Regions from separate parts of the Streptomyces sp. NPDC001781 genome, predicted to be linked through region 2. Evidence: riboswitches for the same ligand, from Rfam matches in the RefSeq annotation. Region 2 holds a riboswitch; the other holds the start of a gene.
What was found. A riboswitch is a leader RNA that binds a small molecule or an ion and turns the genes downstream of it on or off. The one in region 2 is predicted to bind glycine.
Positions count from the first base shown of each region.

Region 1: it holds a riboswitch for glycine, as region 2 does, so the genes downstream of both, gcvT (glycine cleavage system aminomethyltransferase GcvT) here and gcvP (aminomethyl-transferring glycine dehydrogenase) in region 2, are expected to answer to the same signal.

Region 1 is NZ_JBSFFI010000031.1:40,749-48,459, reverse strand. It holds gene ACWCV3_RS24330 (L-serine ammonia-lyase) at 1-738, opposite strand, end outside; gene glyA (serine hydroxymethyltransferase) at 843-2,111, opposite strand; gene gcvH (glycine cleavage system protein GcvH) at 2,127-2,504, opposite strand; gene gcvT (glycine cleavage system aminomethyltransferase GcvT) at 2,625-3,743, opposite strand; glycine riboswitch at 3,786-3,904, opposite strand; glycine riboswitch at 3,905-3,993, opposite strand; gene ACWCV3_RS24310 (AAA family ATPase) at 4,174-4,839, shown strand; gene ACWCV3_RS24305 (enhanced serine sensitivity protein SseB) at 4,902-5,693, shown strand; gene ACWCV3_RS24300 (enhanced serine sensitivity protein SseB C-terminal domain-containing protein) at 5,813-6,538, shown strand; gene ACWCV3_RS24295 (ABC transporter permease) at 6,930-7,711, shown strand, end outside.
Region 2 is NZ_JBSFFI010000054.1:5,610-13,320, forward strand. It holds gene ACWCV3_RS28095 (DUF881 domain-containing protein) at 1-45, shown strand, start outside; gene ACWCV3_RS28100 (FHA domain-containing protein) at 128-1,000, shown strand; gene ftsR (transcriptional regulator FtsR) at 1,045-1,782, shown strand; gene ACWCV3_RS28110 (bifunctional nuclease family protein) at 1,880-2,353, shown strand; gene ACWCV3_RS28115 (MerR family transcriptional regulator) at 2,617-3,300, shown strand; gene ACWCV3_RS28120 (DNA polymerase IV) at 3,377-4,744, shown strand; gene ACWCV3_RS28125 (PRC-barrel domain-containing protein) at 4,757-5,131, opposite strand; glycine riboswitch at 5,251-5,345, shown strand; gene gcvP (aminomethyl-transferring glycine dehydrogenase) at 5,521-7,711, shown strand, end outside.

The sequences.
Region 1 (7,711 bases), on a different contig from region 2:
GACGGCGGCGCGGCGGCGGACCCTCAGGCCGCCCGGCAGGATGCCCTCGCGGGACATGCCGCGGGCCACGCACTCGCGCATCACCCGCCAGATCTCCAGCAGGCCCGCCCGGATCTCCTCCTCGGTGCGCCAGGCCCGCTCGTTCTCCAGCATCAGCGCGGAGATCGACAGACCGGTCTCCCTGGTGAGCCGCAGCAGCTCGTCACCGGTGCGGAAGGGGTACTTCAGCACCGTGTCGTCCAGCTTGATCCGGTCGGCGCCGACCGCCTCCTCGTCCACGACGAACCCGCCGCCGACCGAGTAGTACGTCTTGGTCAGCAGCTCCCGGCCCGAGGCGTCGTACGCCCAGAGGGTCATGCCGTTGGCGTGGTAGGGCAGGGTCTCGCGGCGGTGCAGGACGAGGTCGTCGTCGAAGGAGAAGGCGATCTCGTGCTCGCCCAGCAGGCTGAGCCGGCCCGCCTTGCGGATCGCCTCCACCCGGTCGTCGGCGCCCTCCACATCCACCGTGCGCGGGGAGGCGCCCTCCAGGCCCAGCAGCACCGCCTTGGGGGTGCCGTGACCGTGGCCGGTGGCGCCGAGCGAGCCGTACAGCTCGCAGCGGACGGCGGCGACGGCGTCCAGCACTCCCTCGTTGCGCAGCCGGCGGGCGAACATGCGCGCCGCGCGCATCGGGCCGACCGTGTGGGAGCTGGACGGGCCGATGCCGATCGAGAACAGGTCGAAGACCGAGACGGCCACGGTGACTCCTCAATACGAACAGGTACAAAAAGTTATGCGGACACAGCACGGGTGCCCCGCCCACCGGCAGTGGGCGGGGCACCCGGACCACGGAATACGGGGTACTACTCGCCCAGCGCCGGATACAGCGGGTGCTTATCCGCCAGCACCCGCACCCGGGCCGCGAGCGCTGAAGCGTCGTAGGACGGCTTCAGCGTCTCCGCGATCACGTCCGCGACCTCGGTGAAGTCCTCGGCGGTGAAGCCGCGGGTGGCGAGGGCGGGCGTGCCGATCCTCAGGCCCGAGGTGACCATCGGCGGGCGCGGGTCGTTCGGGACCGCGTTGCGGTTGACCGTGATGCCGACCTCGTGCAGACGGTCCTCGGCCTGCTGTCCGTCCAGCTCCGACTCACGCAGGTCCACCAGGATCAGGTGCACGTCCGTGCCGCCGGAGAGCACGTTCACCCCGGCCTCGCGGGCGTCCGGCGCGGTCAGCCGCTCGGCCAGGATGCGGGCACCCTCCACCGTACGACGCTGACGCTCCGCGAATTCCGCCGAGGCCGCGACCTTGAAGGAGACCGCCTTGGCGGCGATCACGTGCTCCAGCGGGCCGCCCTGGAAACCGGGGAAGACCGAGGAGTTCAGCTTCTTGGCGAAGTCCTTCCTGGCCAGGATGATGCCGCCGCGCGGGCCGCCGAGCGTCTTGTGCGTGGTGGAGGTCACCACGTCCGCGTGCTCGACCGGGTTCGGGTGCAGCCCCGCCGCGACCAGACCGGCGAAGTGCGCCATGTCCACCCACAGGTACGCCCCGGCCTCGTCCGCGATCCTGCGGAACTCGGCGAAGTCGAGCTGCCGGGGGTAGGCCGACCAGCCGGCGATGATCACCTTCGGGCGGTGCTCCTTGGCGAGGCGCTCCACCTCGGCCATGTCGACCAGGCCGGTGTCGCCGTCCACGTGGTAGGCGACCACGTTGAACTGCTTGCCGGAGAAGTTCAGCCGCATCCCGTGGGTGAGGTGGCCGCCGTGCGCCAGGTCGAGCCCGAGGATGGTGTCGCCGGGCTGGGCCAGCGCGAACAGCGCCGCCTGGTTCGCGGAGGCCCCCGAGTGCGGCTGGACGTTGGCGTACTCGGCGCCGAACAGCTCCTTCACCCGGTCGATGGCGATCTGCTCGGCCACGTCGACATGCTCGCAGCCGCCGTAGTAGCGGCGGCCCGGATAGCCCTCGGCGTACTTGTTGGTCAGGACCGACCCCTGCGCCTCCATCACCGCGAGCGGTGCGAAGTTCTCGGAGGCGATCATCTCCAGGGTCGACTGCTGGCGGCGCAGCTCGGCGTCGACCGCGGCGGCGATCTCCGGGTCCAGCTCGTGCAGGGGCGTGTTCAGGACGTCAGTCATACGGCTTCTGGCTCCTCAGCCGGCGGTGTAGGCGGTGTACTCGTCGGCGGTCAGCAGGTCGGCGGGCTGCTCCGCGACGCGCACCTTGAACAGCCAGCCGCCCTGGAAGGGCTCGGAGTTCACCAGCGACGGGTCGTCCACGACGTCCTGGTTGACCTCGGTGATCTCACCGGAGACGGGCGAGTACAGCTCGGAGACCGACTTGGTGGACTCCAGCTCGCCGCACGACTCGCCCGCGGTGACCTCGTCGCCGACCTCGGGAAGCTGCACGAAGACCACATCGCCGAGCGCGTTGGCCGCGTGCTCGGTGATGCCGACCGTCGACGCGCCGCCCTCGGCGGCCGACAGCCACTCGTGCTCCTTGCTGTAGCTCAACTGCTGCGGGTTGCTCATGACCTGAATTCTCCTGTACGCGAGGACGTGCTCGTCGGGGGAAAAGGGCTCGAACCGCTGAAGAGCGGGTGAAATGTGCGCAGGGTCACGCCGGAGACCGGCCGGACCCGGGGCCAGTGTCTACTTGGCGCGCTTGTAGAAGGGCAGCGCCACGACCTCGTACGGCTCGTGGGTGCCCCGGATGTCCACGCCCACCCCCGCGCTGCCGGGGGCGGCGTGCGCGGCGTCGACGTAGGCGATGGCCAGCGGCTTGCCGAGGGTGGGGGAGGGGGCGCCCGAGGTGACCTCGCCGATCACCTTGCCGTCCGCGACGACGGCGTACCCGGCACGCGGCACCCGGCGGCCCTCGGCGACGAGGCCGACCAGCACGCGCGGCGGCTGTGCCTCGGCGCGCTCGGCGGCCTTCGCCAGTGCCTCGCGGCCGACGAAGTCGCCCTCCTTGCCGAACTTCACCACGCGGCCGAGACCGGCGTCGAAGGGGGTCAGCCCGGTGGTCAGCTCGTGCCCGTACAGCGGCATGCCCGCCTCCAGGCGCAGGGTGTCCCGGCAGGACAGCCCGCAGGGCACCAGGCCGGCGCCGGCGCCGGCCTCCATCAGCGCCTCCCAGAGCTGCGGCGCGTGCTCGGGCTTCACGAACAGCTCGAAGCCGTCCTCGCCGGTGTAGCCGGTACGGGCGATCAGCGCGGGGACGCCCGCGACGGTGCCGGGCAGCCCGGCGTAGTACTTCAGGCCGTCGAGGTCGGCGTCGGTGACGGCCTTGAGGATGCCGGGGGACTCCGGGCCCTGCACGGCGAGCAGCGCGTAGGCGTCGCGGTCGTCGCGGACCTCGGCGTCGAAGCCGGCCGCGCGCTCGGTCAGCGCGTCCAGCACGACCTGGGCGTTGGAGGCGTTGGCCACGACCATGTACTCGTGCTCGGCGAGCCGGTAGACGATCAGGTCGTCCAGGATGCCGCCGTCGGCGCGGCAGATCATGGTGTAGCGGGCGCGGCCCACGCCGACCGAGGCGAGGTCGCCGACGAGGGCGTGGTTCAGCAGCGCCGCCGCCCCGGGGCCGGTCACCGTGATCTCGCCCATGTGCGAGAGGTCGAACAGCCCGGCCCGGGTGCGCACCGCCAGGTGCTCGTCGCGCTCGGAGCCGTAGCGCAGGGGCATGTCCCAGCCGGCGAAGTCGGTCATCGTCGCGCCGAGCGAGCGGTGCACGGCGTCGAGCGCGGTATGACGGAGTTCGGTGCTACTCATCGGTCGTCTCCCAGGGGCAACGGGGGATGGGGCGAGGAACGTTCCTCCCCATCTGTCATCGGAACCTGAGAGGTTCGCCATGACCCTCCCCCGGCGGGGGGCGTCACTGACTTGCACCTTGGGTGGGGCCACCACGACAGCGGCCCGCTTTTCAGATGTGCCTCGCCCGCGCGGTAACGGTGCCTGAGAGATTCAAGGGAGGGACTTGCTCCTTCGGCGCCCCGGATGGGGACTCTCCCGCGCGGATTCAAACGGCCGGTATGCAGTTGGCGGGCACATCATCGCACGGCGGCGCCCGGCCCTGAAGGGGCCACCGGCTGTGACATGCCCGTAGCCGTTCCGGGACCCGTCCGGGCACCGCGCGCATTACCTTCTCTTTACACGGGCTGGGCAGGGACGACCCGAGCCCACTGGGGGAGGGACGATCACGGTGAACAGGAGCACGGTGTACGCCACGACCACCGGCATCCCGGTGCGGCAGCGGCTCGGCGCGAGGGCCCGGGAAGGGGCGGAGCGCCCCGCGCCGGCCGTCCGCGACCTGCGCGACCGCCCCGGCGGCGGCCCCCGCACCCTCCGCTTCGGCCCGCGCGACCTCGCCGTCGTCACCGGCCTGCCCGGCAGCGGCAAGTCCACCCTGATGCGCCGTACGGTCCCCGGCCGCCGCGTCGACTCCCAGGACGCCCGCGACCGCTGGGCCGCCCGTCTGCCCGCCGCGCTGCCCTACGCGCTCTACCGCCCACTGGTCCGCCTCGCCCACTACGCCGGGCTGCGCCGCGCGCTGGCCTCCGGCGAGGGCGTCGTGGTGCACGACTGCGGCACCCAGCCCTGGGTGCGCTGCTGGCTCGCCCGCGAGGCGCGCCGCAGAGGCGGCACCCTGCACCTGATCCTGCTCGACGTGTCCGCCGACACCGCCCGGCGCGGCCAGCGCGAGCGCGGCCGGGGCGTCTCCCGGTACGCCTTCCGCCGTCACCGCGGCACCACCGCCCGCCTGCTGGACGCCGTGGCGCGCGGCGGGAGTCCCGCCGGCTGCGGCTCGGTCGTCCTGCTGGACCGCGCCTCGGCGGACGGCCTGCGGCGGATCGAGTTCGCCGCGTGAGCGCGCGGCCGCACCGGATAGCCTTCTGCACCACAGCATGACTCCCAGCAGGCGGTAGGCACATGGACTTCCCGGCGGACCTTCCCGCGGACCTCCCGGCACAGGCACACCCCCACCCGCACGGCGGTTGGCCCGGCAACGAACTGGAGGAGGTCCTCTCCGCCTCGCTCGGCATACCCGCGGCCGCCGCCCGTCTCATCGAGGTGCTGGCCCGAAGCTTCGTCTGGATACCCCTGCCCAACGGCGGCGGCCCGCACAGCGGTCCGCTCGACCTGCCCACCGTCGAGATCGACGGCCAGGTGTACGTCCCGGTGTTCAGCTCCGAGGAGCAGTTCCGGCAGTCGCCCGGCGGGCACCTCCCGCACACCGTCGCCCCCGCCGTGGAGTTCGCGCGCGGACTGCCGCCGCAGGCGGGCGTCGTCATCAACCCCGGTGGCGTGGTCGGGCTCCCGCTGCCGCCGGACGCGGTGGCCGCGCTGTGCCGGGCCGGGGGCACCCCGCTGGACGGTCCGGCCTCCGGCGGCCGGGTGCGGCTCTTCGAGCCCGACTGGCAGGAGGACCCGGTGGACTTCCTCGCCGGCGCCTCCGCCGAGTTCGCCGCGACCGGCGTGGTCCTCAGCGCCCGGCGCTGCCTCGCCGTCATCGAGAACGCCGACCCGGTGCTCTTCGTCGGCGTCGAACTCGCCCACTGGGAGGGTGACGCGCGGGCCGTCCCGCTGGACGCCCTCGGCAGGGCCCTCGGCCGCGCCCCGGCCCCCTGGCCCGTCAACCTGGTCCTGCTGGACGCCACCCAGGACCCGGTGGCCGACTGGCTGCGGATGAACGTGCGCCCCTTCTACCAGTTCGGCAACTGAGGCCCCGAGGCTCGCGGGGCCCGCGCCGGTGGCGCTTAAGCTGTCCCCACACGCGGGGAACTTGCAATGAAGGGGCGGTAGGACAGGTGAGCGCGAGCCCAAGCGGCAGCGTCGAGCGCATGCTGCGCCAGGTCACTCCCGGACGCTACGACGCCTACGAGGCACTGCTGCGCGCCCTCGCCACCCCTTCGTCCGGCCAGGTCTGGATGCTCCTGTGGCACGGCCAGTCCGGCTCCCCGGACGCGCAGTACGGGAATATGCAGGTCGGCGGCTTCGGCTACGCCCCCTGCGTGACCTCCGCCCAGGAGCTCTCCGCCAGCGGCTGGAGCCGGTCCTACGAGGTGGTCGACAGCCTCGACGTCGCCCGCACCCTCTACCCGGAGCACTACGGCCTCTGGCTCAACCCGCACGCCCCCGGCGGCGGCGTCGGTGTCCCCTGGCTCGACCTGCGCCGCATCGCCACCGGCCTGGACCGCCAGCCGGCCGGCCCGCTGCGGCTGTCCGAACCAGCCATCGAGGTACCGCAGTTCTACGCCCTGCTCGCGCAGAACGCCCACCGCACCCCGGCCCTGCGCTCCCTGCGCCGCGCCTGGGTCCAGCCGGCTCTGGGCGCCCCCTACCTCGCCCTCGGCCTGGACGTGTACGAGTCGACCCCGGCCGCGGTGGACTCCGTCCGCGCGATGATGCAGCAGTCGGTCGGCGCGGTGCCCGAGGGCCTGCCGGTCTCCACGGTCGCCATGACCGACGACTTCGACCCCGTCGTCCTCTGGATGCGCGCCAACTCCCGCCCGTTCTACGACCGCGAGGCCCACGGCGCGGTGGCTCCGGTGGGCGGGGCGTACTGATCCCCGCTCCTGGCCAGCGTGTTCGCGACGGCCACGGAGCAACACAACGCGTGTGAAGCAAATGTGACGACTCATGGGCGCCCGCGGGTGTCCACGGCGCCTCCGCCCGCGTAGACGGGCGCTGCTACGAACCCATCCGCGCCGAATGGCCGGTGTGCCCCAACTGGCCACTATTCGATAATAGTTACCCGCGGATCGGATAACGGAATCCGCTGGAACGCATCACAGTTGCGCATACTTTCGCGGTCAGCTCTGGCGGGTGATCGCGACCAGGTTGAAGACTCCCGGTTCAGAGCACGAAGTGAAGACTTCGTGATCGAGGCAAAGCGACAAAGCCGCGATCAGCGGCAGGCACAGGCCGGTCACCACCGGCGAGAGGGGTCAGGTCACTGTGACCGCACCGATCGAGACCACCGGAGCCGAAGCCGAGGTACAGCCCGAGGCTGTGCTCGACGGCGCCGGCAAGGGACGGATCGAGGGTCGTTCTCTCGGGCAGATCGCCTGGTCCCGTTTCAAGAAGGACAAGGCGGCCGTCGCCGGAGGTGTCATCGTCATCCTCCTGGTCCTGATGGCGGTGCTCGCCCGGCCGATCCAGGCCGCCTTCGGGCTCGACCCCAACGCGTTCAACCAGGACCTGATCGACCCCAACACCTCGCTGCCCAAGGGCGCTTGGGGTGGCATGAGCCTCGACCACCCGCTGGGCGTGGACCCGAAGTTCGGCCGTGACACCGCCACCCGCATCCTCGAGGGATCCTGGGTGTCGCTGGTGGTCGCCTTCGGCGCCACCATCCTGTCCAACGTGATCGGCGCGATCCTCGGTGTGGTCGCCGGCTACTACGGCGGCCGGGTCGACTCGGTCATCAGCCGGCTGATGGACACCTTCCTCGCCTTCCCCCTGCTCCTCTTCGCCATCGCGATCTCGGCCACCCTCCAGGGCGGCGCGTTCGGCCTCACCGGCCTGCCGCTCCACCTGAGCGTGCTGATCTTCGTCATCGGCTTCTTCAACTGGCCCTACCTGGGCCGGATCGTGCGCGGCCAGACCCTCGCCCTCCGCGAGCGCGAGTTCGTCGACGCCTCGCGCGGCATGGGCGCCAAGGGCCCGTACATCCTCTTCCGCGAGTTGATGCCGAACCTGGTCGGCCCGATCATCGTCTACTCGACGCTGCTGATCCC
Region 2 (7,711 bases):
CGGCAGGCGAAGCTGCCTGACTACGCTCGGTCGTCCTCGCGGTGAACCCGCGGTGCATGGGCGGCGACGGGCGGGGGCATGAGGTTGCGGGGGGTCGCCGCACCGAAGGGGTGGTGCGTGGTGGAAACTGTCGGGTGGATACGGACGTTGTGAAGATGTCCGGATCGGTCGGTGTAGGCATTCTGGGTTCGTCCTGCCCCACGGGCGGGTCTGTTTCGGTCAAGGGGAATCGCCCGTGAAGTTGTTTGGGAAGTTGTTCGGCAAGAGCGCGCGAGAGGGCAACGAGAACGCGACGGCCCGTCATCGCGCACAGCCCGACGAGGAAGGACAGCGCCCGCTGTTCCGGGACCAGGTGGCTGGTCCGGGTGGTGGGACTTCCGGGGGACAGGGCGCGGCGTCCGTTGACCCTGGCCAGGGCGGCGGCATAGGTTTCGGACAACCGTCGCGGCAGGAGGCTCCGTCCATGTCGGCCCTGGTGTGTACGAGGTGCGGGAACCGCAACGCGGAGAACGCCCGTTTCTGCTCCAACTGCGGCGCGCCCCTGCGTCCCGGTGTGGCGCCGGAGCGTGCGTCGGAGACCACGTCCACGATCTCCATCTCGGGCATCGAGGCGTACGACTCGGAGGTCACCGGTCAGACGGCGATGCCGATGCTGTCTCCCGAGGCGCAGGCGGCGGTCGACGCGCTGCCGGTCGGCTCGGCGCTGCTGGTGGTCCGCCGGGGTCCGAACTCCGGCAGCCGCTTCCTCCTGGACAGCGATCTGACCACGGCGGGGCGTCACCCGCAGAGCGACATCTTCCTGGACGACGTGACGGTCTCCCGCAGCCATGTGGAGTTCCGCCGCTCGCCCGACGGTTCCTTCACGGTGGCCGACGTCGGCAGCCTCAACGGCACCTACGTCAACCGCGAGCGGATCGACCAGGTGGCGCTGGCCAACGGTGACGAGGTGCAGATCGGCAAGTACCGGCTGGTCTTCTACGCGAGCCGGCAAGGAGTCTGACCCACCCCAGGACGCCCGTCCCGGGGGAACCCCAGGGAAGGTCCATGCTTCAAACACCGAGCGGCGGTGCCGGAAGCGGTACCGCCGCCAGGGACAGTGGGCTGATGAGTATCGGCACGGTGCTGAACGCGCTGCGCGAGGAGTTCCCCGAAGTAACCGTCTCCAAGATCCGCTTCCTGGAGTCGGAGGGGCTCATCGAGCCGCAGCGGACCCCCTCGGGGTACCGCAAGTTCAGCCCCCGTGACGTGGAGCGCCTCGGCCATGTCCTCAGGATGCAGCGGGACCACTATCTGCCGCTCAAGGTGATCCGGGAGCACCTGGACGCCATGGAGCGCGGCGAGGCCGCCGTGCTGCCCGTGCTCGGCCGCCAGCGCAGCGGCGACGACGAGTCGGAGGAGACCGAGTGGTCCACGGTCGCCCGGATCGGCCGGGACGAACTGCTGGCGGCGGCCGGGATCGACCAGGCCGAACTGAGCGAGTGGGAGTCGTACGGGCTCCTCGCCCCTCTGGCGGACGGCGTGTACGACGCCGAGGCCGTCACCGTGGCCTCACTGGTGGCCGAACTGGGCCGCTTCGGCATCGAACCCCGCCACCTGCGGGTGATGAAGGCAGCCGCCGAGCGCGAGGCGGGGCTGGTCGACCAGGTCGTCGCCCCGTTGAAGCGGCACCGCAATCCGCAGACCAGGACGCTCGCCGAGGCCCGTACCAAGGAGCTGGCGGCCCTCACCATGAAGCTGCACTCGGCGCTCGTGAAGGCGGCGCTCGGGGTGCGGCTGCCCTGACGGCCGGTGTGTCCCGACCCGCTCGGCTTGCGCCGGATCGCCCACCTGTTCCCGGCCCGACTACCCAAACGTCCCGAGCACGGCCTAGGGTTGCTGTGTGAACGAGCTCGATGTCGTAGGTGTCCGGGTCGAAATGCCCTCCAACCAACCGATCGTGCTCCTGCGCGAAGTGGGAGGCGACCGCTACCTCCCCATCTGGATCGGGCCCGGGGAGGCGACCGCGATCGCTTTCGCCCAGCAGGGCATGGCTCCCGCGCGTCCGCTGACGCACGACCTGTTCAAGGACGTGCTGGAGGCGGTCGGCCAGGAGCTGACCGAAGTACGCATCACCGATCTGCGGGAAGGCGTCTTCTACGCGGAGCTGGTGTTCGCCAGCGGGGTCGAGGTGAGCGCGCGGCCGTCCGACGCCATAGCGCTCGCCCTGCGCACCGGCACGCCGATCTACGGCAGTGACGGGGTGCTGGACGACGCGGGCATCGCCATCCCGGACGAGCAGGAGGACGAGGTGGAGAAGTTCCGCGAGTTCCTCGACCAGATCTCGCCCGAGGACTTCGGGACCAGCAGCCAGTGAGGCCGGGAGCCGGCCGGTGGACCAGGGGTCCGTCCGGCCGGCTCGTGGCGCGCTGTGACGCTCGCGCGAGGGGGCACATGCCAACGTCCCGTGAGGGCGTCCTACGGCCCTCCGCGAGGGCATTCGGCTAGCCTTTCCCCGCGGTGGGACACGAGAAACCACTCTCAGGGTGATTGTCACTCGGCGTGCCGAGTGTGGCGATCGTTGACGCGCCCCTGGTGACTGCCTACCGTCGACAAGGCAGGTCAAGGACGGAGGTCGGCGTGAGGATGAGCGGCGACGGTACGGCTGGGGGTGCCCCCGGACACGGTTTCGGGGACAACGGCCCGTACCCTCCCCCGAGCGCGCGGTTTCGGCCGGGCGGGGGGCACCCACAGCTCGACGGCGCGGCCGATCACGCTCCGCAGCGGCCTACGGTGGTGCCTGACGGTGAAGGGGCGGCGGCCATGACGTCCGAGGAGATCGGATACCGCGGTCCCACGGCCTGTGCGGCCGCCGGGATCACCTACCGACAGCTCGACTACTGGGCCCGCACGGGACTGGTCGAGCCCAGTGTGCGGCCCGCGCACGGCTCGGGCACCCAGCGGCTGTACAGCTTCCGCGACGTGGTCGTACTGAAGATCGTCAAGCGGTTCCTGGACACCGGTGTCTCGCTCCAGAACATCCGCTCGGCCGTGCAGCACCTCAGGGAGCGCGGGTTTCGCGACCTGGAGCGCATGACCCTGATGAGCGACGGCGCCATGGTCTACGAGTGCACCTCCCCGGACGAGGTCCACGCCCTGCTCCAGGGCGGCCAGGGCATTTTCGGAATCGCCGTCGGTGTGGTCTGGCGGGACGTGGAGAGCGCCCTCTCGCAGCTCCACGGCGAGCGTGTCGACACCGGCGAGACGCTGATCGGGCACAACCCGGCCGACGAACTGGCGCGCCGGCGCAACCGCGCCGTCTGAGACCCCCGGGCACCGTTTTCCACAGGGCGTCCCCGTGCGGGGACCGTTGTCAGTGGCATGGTGCAGCATCGGACCTGTGAGAAACGCGCCCACCATCCTCCATCTCGACATGGACGCCTTCTTCGCCTCGGTGGAGCAGGCGTCCAAGCCGAGCCTGCGCGGGAAGGCCGTCGTGGTGGGCGGTATCGGACCGCGGGGCGTGGTGGCCACCGCGTCGTACGAGGCACGGGTGTTCGGGGTGCACTCGGCGATGCCCACCGCGCAGGCCCGGCGGCTCGCGCCGAACGCCGCGTACCTGACGCCGCGCTTCGCGCTCTACCGGTCGATCAGCGACCAGGTGATGGCGCTTCTGCGGCAGCTGTCCCCGCTGGTGGAACCGCTGAGCCTGGACGAGGCGTTCGTGGACCTCGAGGCCGGTGACGCCGCCTGGGACGAGGCGTCGGCGCGGGAGGCCGGAGCCCGGCTGCGCGCCGACATCCGGGCGGTGACCGGGCTGACCGGATCAGTGGGGCTCGCCGCCTCCAAGATGCTGGCCAAGATCGCCTCGGAGCGGGCCAAGCCCGACGGCCTGGTCCTCATCGAACCGGGCACCGAGCGCGCCCTGCTGTCCCCGATGCCGGTGCGCACGCTGCCCGGCGTGGGTCCCGCCACCGGTGACCACTTGCGGCGCGCCGGTATCACCACGGTGCTGGAGCTGTCCGAGGCAGGAGAGGACGAACTGGTCCGGCTCCTCGGCAAGGCCCACGGACACGCGCTGTACGCGATGGCGCTGGCCCGCGACGACCGGCCGGTGGTGGCCGAGCGCGAGGCCAAGTCGGTGTCGGTGGAGGACACCTACGCCGTCGACATCCACGACCGGCCGCGTATCGGCCTGGAGGTCCGCCGTCTCGCCGACCGGTGCGTACGGCGGCTGCGCGGCGCCGGACTCTCCGGGCGGACCATCGTGCTCAAGGTGCGGCGGTACGACTTCTCCACCCTGACGCGCTCCGAGACGCTGCGCGGGCCCACGGACGACCCCTCGGTCATCCGGGAGGCGGCCGCGCGGCTGCTGGACTGTGTCGACACCACCGGCGGGGTACGGCTGCTCGGCGTCGGCGTGTCCGGGCTCGCCGACTACACGCAGGAGGACCTGTTCGCACAGGCGGCGGGTGAACCGGCCGAGGAGACACCACTGGAGAGCGCACCCGAATCCGGCCCGGAGAGACCCGGGCCCGCCGCACCGGAGTGGCGGGCGGGCCAGGACGTGCGGCACGAGGAGTACGGGCACGGGTGGGTGCAGGGCAGCGGCCTCGGGCGGGTCACCGTGCGTTTCGAGACCCCGCTCTCCGCTCCGGGCCGGGTGCGGACGTTCCGGTCCGACGAGGCCGGCCTGGAAGCGGCCGACCCCCTCCCGCTGGTGGCCCCGGTGGAGGCGGCTGCGGAGGGGGAGATGGACGGCGGATGAGAGGGGAGGGGGTCAGGCTTCCTCGGCGCCGGCGACCCTGCCGAAGTCACGGTCCGCAGTGGGCCGGGCGGCGGAGCCGACGTCGAGTCCGTAGTGGTGGTAGAGCTGGAGTTCCTGCTCGGGGGAGAGGTGACGGCCCACGCCGAAGTCGGGGGCGTCCTTGATGAGGGCCCGTTCGAAGGGGACGCGCAGCGCGCCGTCGACCAGTTCGCTGGGTTCCAGCGGGACGAACGCGTCGCGGGAGAAGAGTCCGGTGCGCACCGCCGCCCACTCCGGGACGCCGGTCGCGTCGTCGAGGTACACCTCGTCTATGGTGCCGATCCTGGTGCCGGTGCGGTCGAACGCCTTGCGGCCGATCAGGCTGCGCGGATCGATGTCGGTCTGCACGATCCCTCTCCCTCCACATGGTCGCAACTCATCCGTAAGCACTACAAAAGAGCAGAATCAGCCGGGCGGCCACTCGAACGTTGTGCCCAGGACCCCGCTGGTAGGCTGAAGTCGGCTGCTGACCCCGTGCGGGAGAGTCCTCCGAGCAGTTCGGAGGCGCCGAAGGAGCAACTCCTCCCCGGAATCTCTCAGGCACCCGTACCGCACGGACGAGGTCACTCTGGAAAGCAGGGCGGGCGCCACGGCTCCCGCTCTCACCGACGGTGCAAGCCGGGGTTCGCAAGTACCCCGGTGAAGCTCTCAGGTACGAGATGACAGAGGGGGAGGCCGGTGGGCACCCGAGCCGTGGTGCCCCTCGCAGGTCGCGCCAGACCAGGAGGCCTCCGCACATGACCGCCCCTCGCATTCCGCTCGCCGAGCTCGAAGCGGGCATCCCCTTCGAGCAGCGCCACATCGGCCCCGACCACGAGGCGCGGGCCAAGATGCTCGCGCAGGTCGGCTACGGCTCCCTCGACGAGCTGACCGCCGCCGCGGTGCCGGACGTGATCAAGAACGCCGACGCGCTCGACCTCCCCGGTGCCCGCACCGAGGCCGAGGTCATCGCCGAGCTGCGCGGTCTCGCCGACCACAACCAGGTCCTCGGCTCCATGATCGGCCTGGGCTACTACGGCACCTTCACGCCGCCTGTCATCCTGCGCAACGTCATGGAGAACCCCGCCTGGTACACGGCCTACACGCCGTACCAGCCGGAGATCTCCCAGGGCCGCCTGGAGGCCCTGCTGAACTTCCAGACCATGGTCGCGGACCTCACCGGGCTGCCCACCTCCGGTGCCTCCCTGCTGGACGAGGGCACCGCCGCCGCCGAGGCGATGGCGCTGTCCCGGCGCATGGGCAAGAACAAGAAGGGCCTCTTCCTGGTCGACGCGGACACCCTGCCGCAGACCATCGCCGTCATCGAGACCCGCGCAGAGCCGGCCGGTGTCGAGGTCGTCGTCGCCGACCTGAGCGACGGCATCCCCGCCGACATCGCCGCCCGCGACATCACCGGCGTCCTGCTCCAGTACCCCGGCGCCTCCGGTGCCGTACGCGATCTCAAGCCGGTCGTCGAGCAGGCGCACGGGCTGGGCGCCCTCGTCACCGTCGCCGCCGACCTGCTCGCGCTCACCCTGCTCACCTCGCCCGGTGAGCTGGGCGCGGACATCGCCATCGGCACCACCCAGCGCTTCGGCGTCCCCATGGGCTTCGGCGGCCCCCACGCCGGCTACATGGCCGTGCACGAGAAGTTCGCCCGCAGCCTGCCCGGCCGCCTGGTCGGCGTGTCCGTCGACGCCGACGGGCACCGCGCCTACCGTCTCGCGCTCCAGACCCGCGAGCAGCACATCCGCCGGGAGAAGGCCACCAGCAACATCTGCACTGCGCAGGTGCTGCTCGCCGTCATGGCCGGCATGTACGCCGTCTACCACGGCCCCGACGGCCTGCGGACCATCGCCCGCCGCACCCACCGCTACGCCACGATCCTCGCCGGGGGCCTGCGCGCCGGCGGTGTCGAGATCGTGCACGGCGCCTACTTCGACACCCTCACCGCGCGCGTGCCCGGCCGGGCCGCCGAGGTGGTCGCCGCCGCCCGAGAGGGCGGTGTCAACCTGCGCATCGTCGACGCCGACCACGCCTCCCTGGCCTGCGACGAGACCACCAACCGCGCTCAGCTGGAGGCCGTCTTCGCCGCCTTCGGCGTCGACGGCGACATCGAGGCGCTCGACGCGGCGGCCGAGGACACGCTGCCCGAGGTGCTGCTGCGCACCGACGACTACCTCGCCCACCCGGTCTTCCACGAGCACCGCTCGGAGACGGCCATGCTGCGCTACCTGCGCAAGCTGTCCGACCGCGACTACGCGCTCGACCGGGGCATGATCCCGCTCGGCTCCTGCACCATGAAGCTGAACGCGACCACCGAGATGGAGCCGGTCACCTGGCCCGAGTTCGGGGCGCTGCACCCCTTCGCCCCCGCCGAGCAGGCCGAGGGCTACCTCACCCTCATCCGTGAGCTGGAGGACCGGCTCGCCGAGGTCACCGGGTACGACAAGGTCTCCCTCCAGCCCAACGCCGGGTCCCAGGGTGAGCTGGCCGGACTGCTCGCCGTACGCGCCTACCACCGGGCCAACGGCGACGCGCAGCGCACCGTCTGCCTCATCCCGTCCTCCGCGCACGGCACCAACGCGGCGAGCGCGGTGATGGCCGGGATGAAGGTCGTCGTCGTCAAGACCGCCGGGGACGGCGAGATCGACGTCGAGGACCTGCGCGCCAAGATCGAGCAGCACCGCGACGAGCTGTCCGTGCTGATGATCACCTACCCGTCGACGCACGGCGTCTTCGAGGAGCACGTCGCCGACATCTGCGCCCAGGTGCACGACGCGGGCGGCCAGGTCTACGTGGACGGCGCCAACCTCAACGCCCTGGTCGGCCTCGCCAAGCCGGGCCACTTCGGCGGCGACGTCTCCCACCTGAACCTGCACAAGACGTTCTGCATCCCGCACGGCGGCGGCGGCCCCGGCGTCGGCCCGGTCGGGGTGCGCGCCCACC